3 regions of the Blautia sp. Sow4_E7 genome follow, and region 1 is predicted to be linked to each of the others. Evidence: riboswitches for the same ligand, from Rfam matches in the RefSeq annotation. Region 1 holds a riboswitch; each other region holds the start of a gene.

Region 1 (6,002 bases):
ACGGAAACTGGGTATCCATCTTTACTGCTGTTGCTATGTGCTGCTTTGCTTTTTCCACAGCTCTTGGATGGGGACTTTACGGAGCCCGCTGCATCGAGTTCCTGTTTTCCGAAAAAGTGATCAAGCCTTTTATGGTTGTATATTCCCTGGTTGCTATTGTTGGTGCAACTGCAAACCTGGGGCTGATGTGGAATATTGCAGACACCTTTAATGGCCTGATGGCGATTCCCAACCTGATCGCCCTGTTCTTGCTCTCCGGTACAGTTGTAAAACTGACGAAAGAGTATTTCGCAGGAGAAGGGAGAGGGAAATAAATGGTAAAGGACAGGCTCTTCGGAGCCTGTTTTTTATGTGATAGGAAATCACATTGGAATCTCCTGCTATACAAAAAGGACATCTCATGAATACATTTTCACTCATGGGATGTCCCTTTTTTCATTCATTCTCTAATAAAATTTTCCGAATAATTCATTTTCATCATAAAATGAAACTTCCGGCAGATCTTTTATTTTTCTGAAGATCAATCCTTGGACTCTTCCTCAGCAGCTGCATCTGCGGTTGTATCAGTAGCCTCAGCATCTTCGCTTTCCTCTTCCTCGCCGATCTCAACTGCATTCTTCTCTTCCTCAGTCTGCTCCTGTACATCCGTAACGCTTACCTTATGGTCATACCATTTTCCCTTTTTGCCAATGATGGCCAGGTCAAATTCCTCATCCAGTTTTTCCACTGGGACATTAAATCCATAAACTTCCTCTGTCATACCATCACTGTAAGTTACCTTATCAATGGTAGGCTGGATCAGCTTAGCACCGTCCTTCTGTGCATCCTCTGCGGTTCCAAGGAAAAGATTTTCAATATTCTTGGAAACAAGAGTGATATGAACGGTCATTTTGCCATCCTTTACAGTGAGGGTAGCTCTTCCGTTGCAAGCCTCATTTACATGGAACATACCGCTGTCTGTGTCAAACTCTACGCCGTATACGCCGTCCTCAAGCTCACTATCCGTAGCTGCTGCATCATCTGCTGGCTCCTCTGCTGTGGCTTCTGTACTCTCTGCAAATGCCGGGAATGCAGTTGCTGCTGTCATAGTGGAAATACTTACTGCTGTTAATAAAATGACTAATGAACGTTTCATAATAACTCTCCTTGCTTTTCTTTCTTATATTTTATTACTCAAACAGCTGCCCCACCGTGGAGCAGCTGCCTGTATGCTATAAAATTTATTCTTCTGATTACTCAGCGATAGAATCAATAGCTGCCTGAGTATGAGCTACATAAAGCTGCTCTACAGCATCAATTCTTCCAAGACCTTCGATCTGGCAATCGATCTCATCAAAATCTCCAGAAGCCTCGAACATGCTCTTCCAGGAATCGTCATCATCACCAGCCATATCGTTGTTTGCGTGGTCACCAGCAACAACCATAAGTGGACGAAGGATTACTTTCTTGAAGCCAGCATCTTTAACTTTGTCAATTACTACGTCACAAGCGGTATCCTCTGGCTCACCCTCTACAGTACCGATGAATGCGTTTGTGAATCCAAGGTTCTCCATCTGTGTCTGCATCTGGTCATATGTAACGTTTGCTGTATGGGAAGTACCATGTCCCATGAATACGAATGCTGTTCCATCTTCTGCAGCAGCTTCCATGGTGTCATATCCAGCCTCTTTTACAGCCTCATCTGTAATTGCCTGTGCAACAGCAGCTTTGTCGTCGTTGATAACAGTAGCGTCATCTCCAACCTCACCAAGCATTGGCTCAGCGATTGCTACAGACTCAAATTTATCTTTGTACGCATCAATAGCTTCTACCATCTCATCATACTCAGCACCATGCATAAGGTGTGTAGGCTGAACAACCAGATTCTTAACACCGTTCTCTACAGCACGTTCAAGAGCCTGCTGCATGTTGTCAATGTGCTCATCGTCCCTTGCCTGTACATGATTGATGATGATCTGAGCGGTAAATGCTCTTCTTACAGACCAATCCGGGAATGCTTCTGCAAGAGCATCCTCAATTCCTTTGATATCCTCAGCACGGCTGTCATTAAAGGATGTACCAAAGCTTACAACCAGAAGCTCATTGTCACCGATCTCATCCTGGTTACGTGGATCATCCTTGGAAGCATCACCTGTGTCACGTCCGAAATACTCTGGGCTTGCTTCTTCTCCCTCTACCAGCTCTTTCTGAGCATCTGTAAGGGCATCCCATGCTTCTTTTGCTTCTTTGCACTGTGCGTCTGTATCATCTGTTCTCTCCTGAACATAGATTGCGTCAATAAGTGCTGCTACTTTATCAGCAGCTTCCTGATCTGCATCCGCTGTGTCATCTGCTGCTTCTGCATCATCGGCTGCTTCTGCATCGTCTGCTGTCTCCTCTGTAGCTTCCTCTGTCTCTGCAAATGCAACAGATCCAGTTGCTACTGTCATGCTTGCTGCCATAGAAGCTGCAAGAAGGATTGCTAATAAAGAGTTTCTTTTCATTTCTTTTTCCTCTTTTTTTCTTGTATTTCCGGATAGAATCACGTATAAAGAATCCCGCGGCAATCGCCAAGGTCTCATGCAAGCATAGTCTCTGGCTCATACCGCGTAAAAAACAGCCGCATTTTCTGCGACTGTAACCATCCCCATATACACACGTTTCTTCCAAAAAACATTTAGAAAATATTCATGTATCGTTATGAGAATACAGGTTCTGTGTACCGCAGACCTAAGATTCCACGCCAAGGCAGTTCTCCTGACTTCGGTCAACGCCGCTTCCCCTTCCCGGTTTCCCAGTGGGCTCTGAAGCAGCTCCCTTACACAGTGACGGCATCGTTCCGGATTCTCACCGGATTCTCTTTTATGCACCATGTTCATGATGCAACCCTTGCGTTATAACCATTATACATATTCGACTCGGATGATTAGAAATTACCATATTTTCATGTATTTTTTATGAACAAAATATGTATTTTTTGTAAATCAGCCTGGATTTATACATTTTCTTTAAATCTTCTCAGCCATATTTTTCCGCTCCTCCACAGTCCACTCTTCTATACAGATTTCCAGCAGATTTTCTAACATGCAGGCATGACGAATTCGTGGCTGCCGTCCAGAACTTTCATAGAAAAAAATGGTCCACAGACTATGCCATGGACCATTTTAAAGCAATTCAGATATTATCGCATTTAAACATTTTTACTTATTTTACTTTGATCTTGATCGTTGCCTTCTTATTGGTTCCGTCAAGAGATCTGACTGTAATTGTTACAGTACCTTTCTTTTTCCCTTTCACAACACCCTTGGAAGATACCGTTGCTACCTTGGTATTGCTGGAGCTCCATACCACGCTCTTGTTTGCCTTACTGGATGCTGTAACGTTTGCTTTCAGCTTCAGGGTCTTTCCTTTTTTGACTGTTTTCTTTCCGGAAATGGTGATTTTCTTCACATAGCCCTTCATGCAGGTAAGCTTAATGGAACCGTATACCTTGCTGCCGTCTTTTGCAGTTGCGGTAATTACAACGCTCTTTCCACCAGCATTTTTCTTCATAGTTACAACGCCTTTTGCATTGACAGTTGCTACCTTGGTATTGCTGGATTTCCAGGTTACCGCGCTGTTGTCTGCATTAGAAGGAGCTGTTTTCACCTGAAGCTGTACTTTCTTGCCTGCTGCTACCTTTACGGAATTTTTCGCACTTACAGTTACCTTGGCAACAAGGATTGGAAGTGCCGGTGTGGTTTTCTGGGCTGTCAGGATCTCACCGCATACGGAGCATTTCTTTCCTTCTGTAAGTCCGGTATGTCCCTGTGTTGCTGCCACAGCCGGGATCACAACCTCTTTATGTCCGCTTGCCTTTACAAGCTTGCGGGCTTTCAGGATGATACCGCATACAGAGCATTTCTTACCTTCACTCCATCCATCCTTGGTACAGGTAGCTTTCACAGCCGGAAGAACTACTTCTTTATGTCCAAGTGCCGGACCTTCCACCTGAGCTTTCAGGATCTCACCGCATACAGAGCATTTAAGGCCCTCTGTAAGACTGGTTCTTGTACAGGTTGCAGTTCTTGCCGGAAGGGTTTCATAAGTATGAACTGTGATCTGGCACTCTGCTGTAAACTCTCCAACCTGTGCTGTGATCACTGCTTTTCCTTCTCCTACTGCTTTTACTGTACCATCTGTTACAGTCGCAACCTTTTCATCACTGGAAGTCCATGTGATCTTTTTACCTGTGCTGTAATCAGCAGCTGCAGTAGCTGTGATCGCTTTCTCAGAACCTACATTCAGCATTTCCTCAGTTGTATCAAGGGTAATACCTTTCGTCACTTTATCAGTAGTAAATGTAAGAGCTTTTGAAAGCCATCTTGTACCTGTACCACTATTTGCAACAAATTCTACCTTTGTATTTAATGCCGGAATTGGCATTGTAAAACGATAAGAAGTACTTCCATCAGCCTCTTCTACTGCAACACCCTGGATCAGTTTTGGATCTTCTGTGTCACTCTTCACTGCCTTTTTCGCTTCGGAAGCAGTTCCCAGATACAGCCTCTTGTAAACTGGCTGAGTTCCTGTAAAGCTTGCCTTCAGTACGCCATCTTCTGTGAAAATCACAACGTCCTTTGCCTCAAAACCGGCATTGCTCTCTCCTGGTTCTGCTGCTGCAGCATATTTTCCATCTTTCAGAACCAGTTTGCTGACTGCCTCCTCAATCTTAGCCGCTGCTTCATCTCTCTTTGCAAAATCTGTCTCATCAGGATTTGCTGCTGCAATAGCATCTTTCACAGCCTGTACAGACGCCTCATCATAAAGGGAATAATCTGCCGGAGCTTTCTTAAGTGCTGCAATCAGCGCATCCTTCTTAAAGTAAACAGAATAGGAAGCACCGTCATTTTCTTTTGTAACCTTTGTGGTATAAACAAAATATCCGGCTGGCTCTTTTGTTTTTCCATCAATTACATAGCAGCCATCTCTGACTACTTTCAGTGTATATTCTTTTGTTGCATCTATGCCTGTAAATGAAAAAGTAGTAGTATTCTGACTTGTTTCCTTCAGAACATTTCCTTCAGAATCAGTTAAAGTAACTTCTACACCAGTCAGCCTGGAAGGAGTTGCCCCGTTTTCATCAAGAAGATAGGTTTTTACTCCAATGGAGAAGCCTTTCTTTACCGTTACTGTACACTGCGCACTGAAATTTCCAGCTTTTGCAGTAATCACAGCTGTTCCTTCGCCCACAGCAGTTACCGTACCATTCTGATCTACTTTTGCAACATTTTCCTTGTCACTGGACCATACAGCCTTATCTGTGGAATCCTTTGGCTCTACAGTTGCTGTGAGGGTAAAGCTCTCTCCTGCATAAGCAGATTTCTCAGAAGCATCCAGTGTAATACCAGTTGCAGGTACCGGAACTGGATCAACCACAACCGTTTTTCCTGTTTTGCTTACTGTGAAAACTCGTTCATACCATTTTTCATTTTTTGCAGAATGGAATGCTAAAGTTGTTGCTTTATCAAGGTAATCTACAGCTGTACTTCCGCCCATGGCATTTGCTTTTACCACAACATCTGCTTTACGGCTGGTGATCGCAATTGTACTTTCTGCTGCAGCTGCCTCTGCTGCGGTTCCTACATACAGTTGGTCGAAGCTGTCACTTCCCATTGTCAGCTGTAAAATTTCCTGATAATTATTGGAAGTTGGACCACCAATGGTATGTAATGCTGCAGCAGCTACATTAAACATTTTCACATTATTGGTTACAGTCAGATCAATTGTATGATCAAAATCACCTGTTACCAGAGTCTTTGCGTCATAATCGATCACAGCCTGTCTCGGATAGAAAGCTCTCTCCAGTGTATTTAAGCCCTGCTCGTATTTGGTAAGATAGCTGTTTGAAATTGCTACCAGTGCAAGCTTTGTCTCACCTTCACTTACCGGAATGGTAAACTGCCATTTGCCATCTACCAAAGTTCCTGCACACCAGTTGGCTCTGTTGTCGCCGTTTGCAACTGCTTCCTCATATGTACCCT
Region 2 (6,002 bases), on a different contig from region 1:
CTGTGATGATTATACAGAGCACATGGAACAGATCATGGCGGAATGGGAGAAGCGGGGCTTTTCCCCGGATGGGATTTATACCGGTTTTTTGGCAGATGAGGAGCAGGCGGATAAGATCCTTGATTTTCTCAGAAGATTCCGGAAGGAGAAGACCATGGTGCTGGTGGATCCGGTTATGGGAGATAATGGCAGCGCTTACGGGATATACACAGAAGGCTTGCGGGAAAAGATGCTCCAGCTGGTGAGAAGTGCACAGGTGATCACCCCCAATCTGACAGAAGCATTGCTTCTTTTGTACGGGAAAGAAGAGATGGAAAAACGATACGCCGGGCTTCTGGAACTGGATGGGGAGAAACGGCTGGAGCAGATTGGAAAGATCGGCGAACAGCTGGCAAACGAATTCGGTTTACAGGCAGCTGTGATCACAGGAATCGAATATGCGAAGAAGCAGAAAGCAGCACCTGCGCTAATTTCAGGTGGGGAGGAGAATGGCTCCATGCAGATGGGAAATCTGGTAACAGAAAATGGTCAGGGCTCCTGGTGCTTTGCCCAAAAAACAGGCGGCAGCTATTCTGGAACAGGAGATCTGTTTGCTTCTGTATTAAGTGCTGGCTTGGTGAAGGGCATGTCCATGATGAGCTGCGTGGAACTGGCTGTGAATTTCCTTTCCAAAGCCATTGCAAAGACCGTACAGGAAGGTACAGACCGAAATGATGGTGTCTGTTTTGAAAAATATTTAGGAGAACTTTTATAAAGGAGCGTGTGAATAATGGCTGATATTGTTTATTGTTATAATGATGAAGTATATTTTAATCTGACAAACAAATGTCCCTGCAACTGCACTTTCTGCATCCGCAACAACGGAGATTCCGTAGGCGGAGCGAAGACCTTGTGGTTTGAGAAAGAACCTGCCATGGAAGAGATTTATAAGGCAATTGATGCATTTGACTTTTCCGGTTATAAGGAGGCAGTTTTCTGCGGCTATGGAGAGCCTACCATGGCACTGGATAAACTGATCGCAGTCAGTGAATATATGAGAAGCAAATATCCGGCACATTTAGACCGGAACGGAAACCCTTGCCCGGGAATTAAGCTTCGTCTGAATACCAATGGCCTTGGAGACCTGATCAATAAGCGTTCCATTGCGAAGGAAGTCTGTCAGGCTGTAGATGTTGTATCTATCAGCCTGAACATGCCAGATGCCAAGTCCTATAACGAAGTAGTACGCCCGGCTTACGGTGAAAAAGCCTTTGATGCCATGCTGAAATTTGCACAGGATTGCAAGCAGTATACGGATAATGTGAAATTTACGGTTGTAGATTGTATTGGCAAAGAGAATGTTGAGAAAAGCCGCAAAGTGGCAGAGAAACTTGGCATTCCGTTAAGAGTGCGTGAATATACAGCAGAATAAAAGCGAAAGAATATAAGCAGATATGCTTAAATAAAAAAGACACCATAACAGATCGTATATAAAACCTAACACATTTTTATTAGATTTTATATGTATAAAAATCTGAAGTGGTGTCTTTCATTTTTTCTAATAACAAGCCAAAGTACGTGCTTATATGAGAACTTAGGACTTTTGAGAGTAGGCCGAAGCCTTGTTATGCATTTATAAGCTTCAGTAAAACCTCCCGGAACTGCGGCACGCAAGCCAGGATATCCGAGTTCGTCAGATAAGGCAGCTCCTTATTTCCCCAGTTGGTGATAGTGCCGCCAGCTTCTCTGAGAATTATGGTAGCCCCACTGTAATCCCAGGGCTTCAGATTCTGTTCCAGATAAGCATGCTGCCTTCCGCAAGCCACATAGCAGATATCCAGCGCAGCAGAACCGGTACGCCTGAAGTCTGCACAGTTCATAAAGATATTATAAAATACCGGGAACAATTCCTTTGCCCTGTTTTTCTCATAAGGAGAAGAACCGAAGGACACTACCGCGTCCTTGAATTCGGGCTGGTCAGAGACATGGATAGGAGCCCCGTTCAGGTAGGCACCTTCCCCTTTTGCCCCATAGAACAGTTCCTCGGTAAATGGATTATAAACCACCCCGAAAGTAATCTCCCCATTTTCATAAAGTCCAAGGGAAACGGCACTCAGGTGATAATCCCGGATTAAATTGGTAGTTCCATCAATAGGATCCAGGATCCAGTAAGATTTCGCCGGATCCAGCCCCAGGTTTTCTTTTTCCTCAGCAATCAGTGCGATATCCGGAAATTCCTTTCCAAGCGCCTCTTTCAGATAATTCTGCACAGCCACATCCACATTGGTCACATAGTCAGCAGCCCCTTTTTCCGTAACCTTTTCGTGCGTCATTTCCTGAAAGATCAGCGGCTTTGTCTGCTTTACAAGTTCTATGATCTTAGATTGATTTTCTTTATTCATATGAGTAACACCTCCAGGATAAAATTTACCATAAATAAACAGGAAGGACAAGGCTTTGAAAATGCGAAAAATTGAGTTGTAAAAATTTATTTTTACCTTATAATTACAGTGTAAAAATAAAATTATGGAGGTAAGAGAATGGGTAATTTCACCAAGAAAGCAATTCTCGTGGTAAGCTTTGGAACCAGCCATGAGGACACCAGGAAAGTGACCATTGACGCAATTGAAGAGACAATTGGAGACGCTTTTCCCCAGTACAGGATCTATCGTGCATGGACCAGCAAGATGATCCTGGCAAAAATTGAAAAACGGGATCATATTCATTATGATAACGTGAAAGAAGCCATGGAGCGTATGGCACAGGACGGAATCGAGGAGGTGACCGTTCAGCCAACTCACGTAATGAATGGAGTGGAGAACGATCTTATGAAAGCAGATGTTCTTGCAGCTGCTGATCACTTCCAGTCTGTGAAATTCGGTAATCCGCTGCTTACCACAGAAGAAGACAATGCATATGTGGTAAAAGCAATTGCAGATGCTTTTCCTGTCATTCAGGATAAGAAGACTGCACTTGTACTTATGGGACATGGAACTGAGCACTATGCAAATACAGTTTATGCCGCTCTTGATTACAGATTTAAAGATATGGGATATGAAAATGTGATCGTGGCAACTGTAGAGGGCTATCCAGAAATTGACCAGGCATTGAACCAGCTGGAGAAAAGCGGCGCCAGGAAGGTTGTGCTCGCACCGTTTATGATCGTGGCAGGTGACCATGCCAGGAATGATATGGCAGGGGAGGAAGCAGATTCCTGGAAAAATGTGATCGGAGCGAAAGGCTATAAAGTTGAAACCGTTCTGAAGGGGCTTGGCGAATACGAAAGCATCCGGAGTCTGTTTGTAGAGCATGTAAAAACCGCCAGATAATTGCCCCCAATTTGTGAATTGGCAAATAATGTTGTTGTTTTTAAAGAAGAGATATGCTAGACTGTTGAAGTAATTGAATACCAGTTAAGTGAACAGCGATTTCGCTGTGAGAGGGAATCAGGTGCAAAGCCTGAACGGTTGCGGCCACTGTATACAGGAAGGCTGGCTTATGAAAACCATTGCGCATATGCGTGAGAAGGGAAGCCATGCTGCTACTACCTGCGAGCCAGGAAACCTGCTTGACGAAGGTAAGAAGAGGAGCTTCCGTAAAAAGTGCCTTTTAAGTCACTGGCAGCAGTGACGCTTTTTGAAGCCCCATCTTTTCGGTTACGAAAACAAACGAAAAGAGAGGAAAAGAAATGAAAAACAAAGTTTTAACCACAAGAATCATGGCTATGATGATGGCAGCTGCTATGACTATGTCCGCATCACCTGCAGTGTATGCAGCAGAGCGTGCAGACTCCGAGACAATCAAAGAGGATAACCAGCCGGCAGAAGAGACCGCAGATGCTTCCGAGGAAGAGACTGCTTCTGAGGGCGAGACCAGAACAGAGTATCCTTTAACTATCACCACCTATGATTACGATGGAAACGAGATCGAAACCACCTATGAAAAAGCACCGGAAAAGGTTATCGCTGTATACCAGGGCAGCATTGAGACAATGCTGGCACTTGGACTTGAGGACCGCCTTGTTGCAACTGCAGGCCTTGATAATGAAGTTCCGGATGATCTGAAAGAAGCATTTTCTAAAACCAATTATCTTGATGAATTTACCCCATCCCTTGAAACTGTAACCATGCTGGAGCCAGATATGATCCTTTCCTGGAGTTCCCTGTTTTCTGATAAGAACCTTGGAAATGTAACCAACTGGATCGACAAAGGTTGCAATACTTACTATAACTCCAACACCCGTCCAGGTGGTGAGAGAACACTGGAAAATGAATATACAGATATCCTGAATCTTGGTAAGATCTTTGATGTACAGGATAAAGCAGAAGCAATTGTTGACGATATCAAAGCTGTTATTGACAACACACTTGAGGCAACAAAAGACGTAGAAGAGAAACCTACTGTAATGGTTCTTGAGCCACTTGGTGAGGACATTACAAACTACGGCGCAAGCAGCCTCGGCGGAGATATGGTAACCAAGTTAGGTGCAACTCTTGCAAATCCGGATGCCTCTACCGTTGGAAAAGAGGACATCATTGCTGCAAACCCGGATGTGATCTTTGTGGTATACATGCCATATGCAGGTGACGATCCACAGAGTGTTCTGGAAAGCCAGATGGCTGTGATCCAGGATGATGAGGCCCTCCAGAGCCTTGACGCAGTAAAGAATGGCCGTGTATATCCGATCATGCTCAGCGAAATGTACGCAAGTGCAACCCGTACCCAGGACGGAGTGGAGACATTTGCAAAAGGATTATATCCTGACGTTGCAATTGATTAATTTCTGTTTTGGAACGGATACTTAAATATTGAGGAAAAAACAGTGAAAAAAGAGAAAATTTTTCGTTCATCTATTTATGCAACAGCCCTTGTGGGACTTGCCGCATTTCTGATTTTTTCCATACTGGCAGCTGTTACATTTGGAAATGCAGATCTGTCATTGAAGGATGTATACAGCGTGATCCTGTACAAAATATTCCACATAAAAAGTATGGCCTCCTACTCTGAGGGGGCCATTCATGATGTTGTATGGCTGATCCGTCTTCCAAGAGTTCTTCTGGCACTGGCGGTAGGTATGGCCCTTTCTGTGTGTGGCGTGGTCATGCAGGCAATTGTGCAGAATCCTTTGGCAGATCCTTATGTACTTGGAATTTCTTCCGGTGCTTCTTTTGGGGCAACTCTGGCGATCATGCTTGGAATCGGCGGCTTCCTTGGAGGAAACTCCGTAGGGCTTTGCGCATTTATAGGAGCCATGGTCACCTCCTTTGCGGTTATTGCAATTGCCAATATGGGAGGCAAAGCAACATCAGCAAAGCTGATTCTTGCAGGAATGGCAATCAGCGCAGTCTGTTCTGCTTTTTCCAATTTTGTGATCTACATAACAAATGATAAAAATGGTGCCACAGAGGTTATGAAGTGGAACATGGGAAGTCTTGCAGGAGCCAATTGGTCAAGAGTAAGTGTGATGCTTCCTGTGACGCTGGTGTGTGTAGTGCTTTTCTGGACACAGTACAGGAATTTGAATCTAATGCTGCTTGGAGATGAAGTATCTATTACTCTGGGAACAGATCTGCACAGATTTCGGACTGCATACCTGATCCTTTCTTCTGTGATGGTAGGTTTTGCCGTGTATTGTGCCGGAGTGATCGGCTTTGTGGGGCTGGTGATCCCTCATGTGGTGAGAATCCTGTTTGGAACAGACCACAGCCGCCTGATCCCGCTTAGCGCCCTGCTTGGCAGTTCCTTTCTGATCTGGTGTGATGTGGCGTGCCGTGTGATCCTGAAAAACTCAGAAATGCCTATCGGTGTTCTGGTTTCTATTATCGGAGCTCCTTGCTTTATCTATTTGCTGGTTCGCAAATCTTATGGTTTCGGAGGGAAAAAGGGATGAAAATAACCACAGAAGACATCCGGGTAAATTTTCAGGCAAAGGAAATCCTTAAGGGAATTTCCATTGAAACCAGGGATAAGGAACTGGTGGGGATCATTGGACCTAATGGAAGTGGAAAGTCCACTTTGCTGAA
Region 3 (6,002 bases), on a different contig from region 1:
CTCAGAAGATGGTTTGAATCCTTGGTTAGCCTGAAGAACATTACCCTTAGCATCTACTTTACAGATGAACTCTGGAGTCATGAAGCCTTTGGATACACCAGTAGGTGTGCAAAGGAACTCATTGTCATTCAGTTTTACGGAGATGTTACCGTCATTTGCTGCAACCATGTTACGGTTATAGATTCTTCTTCCGATGTCGCAAATCTGTTTTTTGATTTCGTATTCGTTTACCATGCTTTTTTCCTCCTTAAGCACATTCAGGTACGGTGGATTATGTAAGTTATAGTACCGCACCGGGTAACTTATCATGGCTAGGCATAGCTAGCCTGTTACTTTTTTTGGTTATGGTGTAAGTTTACACCATTCCACACCATAAGTCAAGGTTTTTCCGTTGTTTTATGTTGTTTTGTGTGGAATTTTTCCCAGATTGCTATGTTGTTTTTCGTGGTTTTCCTGTTTTTTCCACATCTTCCTGATTGGCTTCTGCTTCTTCCCATGGCATCACATCCCCTTCTTCCCGAAGATGCTCCAGGATTTCCGGGATTCCCTGCTGTTTCTTGGAATCCACATAAATAATGGTCTTGCAGCCGGCAAGCTTCAGCCAGGATGTGGCAAGCTTCACGTTGGCATTTGGATCATTGATCTTGGTCACGATCCCGATCACCTCACGGTTCGCCATGCAGGTGATACAGGGCGGGAAAAGGCAGTAGGGCTCGATGGCGGAAACCAGCAGGCCTACCACATCAGATTCATATGTATATAACGCCAGGGCGTGTCCCAGTCCCTTGGTCTGGGCATACTCTCCTGGCGTATCCACGATCACATCAAAATTATTCACATACTGTGTTTTATGGTAATGTATTTTTTCACCGCGTAGGGCCTGGGTAAGAGTGGTCTTTCCTGCCTCGCTGCGGCCGATCAGAACAAGTTTCTTCATATTATATCAGGTCCTTGTGATCGGGCATAAAGTAAAGCCCAGTTTATTTCCCACGTAGTCCAGAATAGCGCTGGTGGATGCTTCCACTTCTGATACCGTACCGGTGATGATCAAGCTGCCGCTGAAACGGTCTACAAATCCCAGTTCGATCCCGGATGACTTCATAGCGATATCCGCCATAATGATAGCGGTCTCTGCCGGGCTTACGGTCATGATTCCAATGGCTGCCCTTGAATAATCCAAAGAGGGATCCAGTCCCAGTTTGGTATAAAGGATCTTATCCGGATTGGCAATGATGTGGGCCAGGGAAATCTGCTTGCCCGGTACCAGTTCCTGCACAATCCGCTGTTTCATTTCCGGAGACATATTATCTGTATATCCCATGTTTACCTCCTAAAACGGACATGTCGCCTGGCGGCGGCATCACCATATATGAAAGTCCGTATCTTCCTATAATCCTGTTTCTGAATGTATCTCTGTCCTTAATTATACCTTTCCATTTCTTCACTGTCAACAAAAAGCAACAGGTATCAGCACACTATATGTGGTTTTTCCTGTATTTCATTGTTGTTTTTATTTGTTTTCTATCTTTTTTCCGTTTTTACTGTTGACATGCTATTTTTCCTCTGTCATACTAAAACAAAGGAGTTGATTTTATGTATCTTTCTGATATACATACTCATTCTATCGCCAGCGGGCACGGTACTAGCTGTACCATCAGCGACATGGCGAAGGCAGCTTCCAGGAAGAGGCTGAAGCTTCTTGGGATCACAGACCACGGGCCGGCTACTCTGGCAGCTGGGACTTCCTCTTATTTTCGAAGTCTGACCTATTCCCCCAGGAAACGATTTGGAGTGGAATTATTGTATGGAATTGAACTGAATATTCTGGATACAGATGGAAAAGTAGATCTGGAACAGGAGCTTCTTAATAAGCTGGACTATGCCATTGCCAGCATGCATTATCAGAATTTCCGTCCAGGGACACGGGAAGAAAATACCACAACATTTCTGAACGTAATGAAAAATCCTGTGGTAAAAATACTGGGACATATTGACAATACCCAATATGATGTGGATTACAATGCAGTTGTAAAAGCCGCCGGCGAAAACGGCGTGATCCTGGAGATCAACGAAGCTTCCCTGGCTCCTTACGGATACCGGGGCGACACACGGACTAACTGCGCACAGATTCTGGCCTGCTGCCGGAAGTACCTGGTTCCTATCGTACTTTCCAGCGACAGCCATGGGGCCGAACATATTGGAGATTTCACTTATGCTGCTGATTTCGTCCATGAGGCCATGTTTCCGGAAAGCCTGATTCTCAACAACCAGATTCCCAAATTAAAAATGCTGTTAAGTATAAGATAGCAAAAAACTCTCCTGAATTATAAACCACTTTTTTCACTTCGTTTATATATTCAGGAGAGTTTTCTTTTACTATTCACAGATATTTTTTCGCAAGATGATTTCTGCAAACAGGATCTGCAGAAAACCCAGGCATGCAGTGTGAAATGCCATCTGTGCGATTAACTATTTCTCATCTGTATTTCCCTGCTCTGCCTCTCTTACTTTCTGCATCATTGCCGCCAGTTCCTGGTATTTTCCAGTCACATAGCCGTAGTTTTTCCTCTTATGGGGAAACTGGCAATTGGTGCAGTCCTTGAAGCCTTTTTCGTTATATTTAAAATTCCCGCCGCACTTATCTCCCAGTGCATAAAGAGGGCAATAGCAGAACAGGCAGTTAAAATCTTCCGGGTCTGCCCCTTTGTGGCAGGGGAAAAATTCGCATTTCTTGTGGCTGAAATAAGAGTATTCTTTGTCTTCCCAATATTTCTTCTTCATACTGTTCTACTTATCTCCTATAGTTCAAACTCTTCTGTGCAAACCGTTTCATAATGTACAGCGCTTAAGCAGCACAAACTTGTTTCCACCAGCTGACTACAATGTGTTTTTGCAATAAAAGAGTAAAAAAAATACCGCTATAGCGGTTTCCAAATCATCGTCCTTATTTAAGAGGGAGCGATGCTACCCCGGGGTAGAATATGATCCGTTCATATATACGCGGAGGGAACGGTTTCATCCGAAGTAGTATCGCCTGCCATTTAATCTGTATAATTCTTCTGAACAGGCGATTATTCCATAAAAAATGTCCACTCACAAAAGCGGACAACATCTCGGGGCTGCGGATTCCCCAAAACTGGTTGTTACACTTTCATCGGAAGTTTAACCTCGCCATACCAAGCAGGTTTCCTGGCTCCAGGATCATCGCTCCTCTCTCCTTCTCATGCATCTGCACAATGGACTCTGAGATTCGCTCCTCTGTTACAGTGACCGGATCGCTCAGGTTTCACACCTGATTCCCTCTTTCTGCCAGCTCATAGCCTTCAGCACTTAATATGTTCAATATGGAATTATACTGACATTATAGTACCACCGGTCACTGTGTTTGTCAACCCTTGATGAGAAACTTTTGTTATTTTTTTATCAACCTGTAGCGGCTGTCCGCAGATTGCCTGGCAATGACTGCGCGGGATCTTGTTCATAAGCAAAGTTTAACGCGATTCAGCCTGCAATCTCACGGATCTTCTCCACCAGAACTTTCGCTGTCTTCTCATGGGATGGATGTCCTGGATGCTGTCTTGAGCCAAATTCCCCTTCCAGGGTATCTGGCAGTTCCACAAACTCAACACGTTCATCCCCGGACTTTGTCTTATAATTCTGAATCGCATTTTCAATGGTAGACTGGATTCCATTTCCAAGCATTCCGTAACACCACAGAATATAGCTTTCCGGATTACAGTCACGCAGTTTTTTCAAAAAATCCTCCACTGCATTTCCCACCTTTTCCATATCCTTGGTGCCGCTGCCGTCATTTGTTCCCAAATTTACCACAATCACGTCTGGCTGGAATTTCTGGAAATCCCATTTTTCAAAAGCTCCCAGTTCCTTGTTTCTCTCTCCGTTCAACAGGCCGCACACCTGCTCGTAATAGGGCGGGATTGCCTGTTTTTCATCCCCTTCCCAGGAACAGAAAACGCCCCATCCGCTCTGGCTTATGCAGTGATAAATTGCATCCAGCTCTTTCGCTGCCATATACGCATAATTGTCCACACAATTAAAGCAAAAAGAATTCCAGGTCATTTCCCCGCCTGCTCCGCTTCCGCCTTCCCCGGAAGTGATACTGTCTCCGATCACCTCCAGCCTCATTTTCGGCTCTTCAAGAGGGCAGAATTCTCCGTCTGTCTGCACTTCCAGTATCTGAAATAGTGTTTTCTCATCTGTTGGAAAAGCAGGCGTATCACGAAGAAGCTTCACGTTCCGGATCTTATCCCCCTCCATGTTTCGAAAAAGACAGATTTTCTGTTCCCCTTTGTTTACCATAAGACGCTGACTCAGTGCACCGTCTACGATCACATCTGCCCAGGGCTCAAACAGCTCGTAATCTGAGCGGACCGTCACCCACGCTTCTGTGGCCTTTATATTCATTTCAATCCCGGAAGCCGTCCAGAACAAGGTAACCGGCTCCAGACTTCCATTTGTCCTGCCAAGAACTCTTAAATATGGAATTTCCCTGATCTTATAATCTTTCAGCATTTTCTTTTCCTCTCTTCTGGTTCTATGAAGCGCATTTTTCGTTATCCTAAACGTTTTCGCAGCTTCACAGCTGAATGCATAACAGTTATCGCTATTATACTTCTTTTCTATTTACATTTCTATATTCCAATAGAATTTTTCTCCTATGAAAAAAGCCCTCCCGGACTTTCATCCGAAAGGGCTCTCCTATTCATTTGTTCAGACTACACAAGACGTCTTACAGAAGTAATGGTTCTGTATGCAGCGTTGTTGCTGATCTTGATTCCATCTCTGGAGTTGGAAGCATGTACGATCTGTCCATTTCCCATATAGATTGCAACGTGTCCGCCATAGCAGATCAGATCACCTGGCTGTGCATCTGCATAAGATACTTCATATCCTGCATTCTGCTGCTCATAAGAGGTTCTTGGAAGGCTTACGCCGAAGTTTGCATATACACTCTGTACAAAACCGGAGCAGTCAGCACCGTTTGTAAGGCTTGTTCCGCCCCATACATACGGATTTCCAACGAACTGTGTCGCATAATCTACAACAGAAGATCCTGAACCGGAAGAACTGCTGGAGCTGCTGGATGAGCTGGAAGAGGAATCATCAGAAGAATCATAATCTACTGTATTCTCTGTGTCGATCACATTGCCATACTCATCATATTCATAATCAGAAGAAGTATCGGAAGAACCGCTTACAACGTTTCCATCCTCATCATACTCTACCTCCTCGGAAGAATCATAATCTCCGTTCTCCTCAGCTTCCTGTGCTGCTGCGGCTGCGGCAGCCTCTGCTTCTGCCTGGCGTCTTGCTTCTTCCTCAGCTGCAATACGCTCTGCCTCAAGCTGCTCGATTTCAGCCTGCTGCTGTTCCAAAAGGTTTGCATACTCGGTTGCCTGCTGCTGTGCATATGCGATCTCGTTCTCGCAATCTGCATTGTTGGCGCGGGTTACATCCAGCTGATACTGAAGGTTGGACTGCTGAGCCTCATACTCTTCTTTCATTGTCTCGAAATCAGCTTTCTCCTGCTGATACTGATCTTCTAACTTCTGAACCTCTTCAATCGTTCTTGCATATTTCTGAAGGCTCTCTCTATCCTGCTCGTACATCTGCTGTGTGTACTCAGCTCTTGTAAGAAGATCTGCAAGGTTATCTGCGTTCAGCATCATCTGGAACCATGCATTGTTTCCACCTTTTTCGTAAAGGTACTGGATACGTTTCTTCATGGAGCTGTACTGTTTATCTTTGGCGTTCTGAGCCTTGGTCAGGTCGCCTTCTGTTTTCTCAATTTCGGCCTGTTTGGAAGCGATATCATTCTCAAGAGTCTGAATGGAAACCATTACATTTACAAGATCAGAATTCAAAGATTCGATCTGGCTCTCAAGCTGCTGTTTCTGCTCCCACAAAGCACTCATACGCTCATATGTAGCATCCAGCTGCTGGCTTGTCCAAGCCTGCTCTTCTCTTAAGTCGCTCTCACG

The links. Region 1 has a riboswitch for cobalamin ahead of ACTQ50_RS10670 (sirohydrochlorin cobaltochelatase). Riboswitches for the same ligand answer to the same signal wherever they lie in the genome.
Region 2: linked by a shared signal. The riboswitch ahead of ACTQ50_RS16480 (ABC transporter substrate-binding protein) and the one ahead of ACTQ50_RS10670 (sirohydrochlorin cobaltochelatase) in region 1 are both predicted to bind cobalamin.
Region 3: linked by a shared signal. The riboswitch ahead of ACTQ50_RS07470 (cysteine-rich small domain-containing protein) and the one ahead of ACTQ50_RS10670 (sirohydrochlorin cobaltochelatase) in region 1 are both predicted to bind cobalamin.

The regions. Positions count from the first base shown of each region.
Region 1 is NZ_JBQKLL010000016.1:11,776-17,777, reverse strand. Features, by position in the region: gene ACTQ50_RS10680 (alanine/glycine:cation symporter family protein) at 1-314, shown strand, start outside; gene ACTQ50_RS10675 (hypothetical protein) at 521-1,135, opposite strand; gene ACTQ50_RS10670 (sirohydrochlorin cobaltochelatase) at 1,233-2,483, opposite strand; cobalamin riboswitch at 2,710-2,885, opposite strand; gene ACTQ50_RS10665 (Ig-like domain-containing protein) at 3,184-6,002, opposite strand, start outside.
Region 2 is NZ_JBQKLL010000042.1:10,319-16,320, reverse strand. Features, by position in the region: gene ACTQ50_RS16500 (pyridoxamine kinase) at 1-754, shown strand, start outside; gene ACTQ50_RS16495 (TIGR04100 family radical SAM protein) at 770-1,411, shown strand; gene ACTQ50_RS16490 (inositol monophosphatase family protein) at 1,605-2,381, opposite strand; gene ACTQ50_RS16485 (sirohydrochlorin cobaltochelatase) at 2,520-3,308, shown strand; cobalamin riboswitch at 3,378-3,565, shown strand; gene ACTQ50_RS16480 (ABC transporter substrate-binding protein) at 3,668-4,759, shown strand; gene ACTQ50_RS16475 (FecCD family ABC transporter permease) at 4,802-5,869, shown strand; gene ACTQ50_RS16470 (ABC transporter ATP-binding protein) at 5,866-6,002, shown strand, end outside.
Region 3 is NZ_JBQKLL010000009.1:19,687-25,688, reverse strand. Features, by position in the region: gene ACTQ50_RS07490 (class II aldolase/adducin family protein) at 1-234, opposite strand, end outside; gene ACTQ50_RS07485 (EutP/PduV family microcompartment system protein) at 431-937, opposite strand; gene ACTQ50_RS07480 (BMC domain-containing protein) at 944-1,321, opposite strand; gene ACTQ50_RS07475 (phosphatase) at 1,594-2,307, shown strand; gene ACTQ50_RS07470 (cysteine-rich small domain-containing protein) at 2,470-2,781, opposite strand; cobalamin riboswitch at 3,163-3,349, opposite strand; gene ACTQ50_RS07465 (GDSL-type esterase/lipase family protein) at 3,502-4,533, opposite strand; gene ACTQ50_RS07460 (C40 family peptidase) at 4,737-6,002, opposite strand, start outside.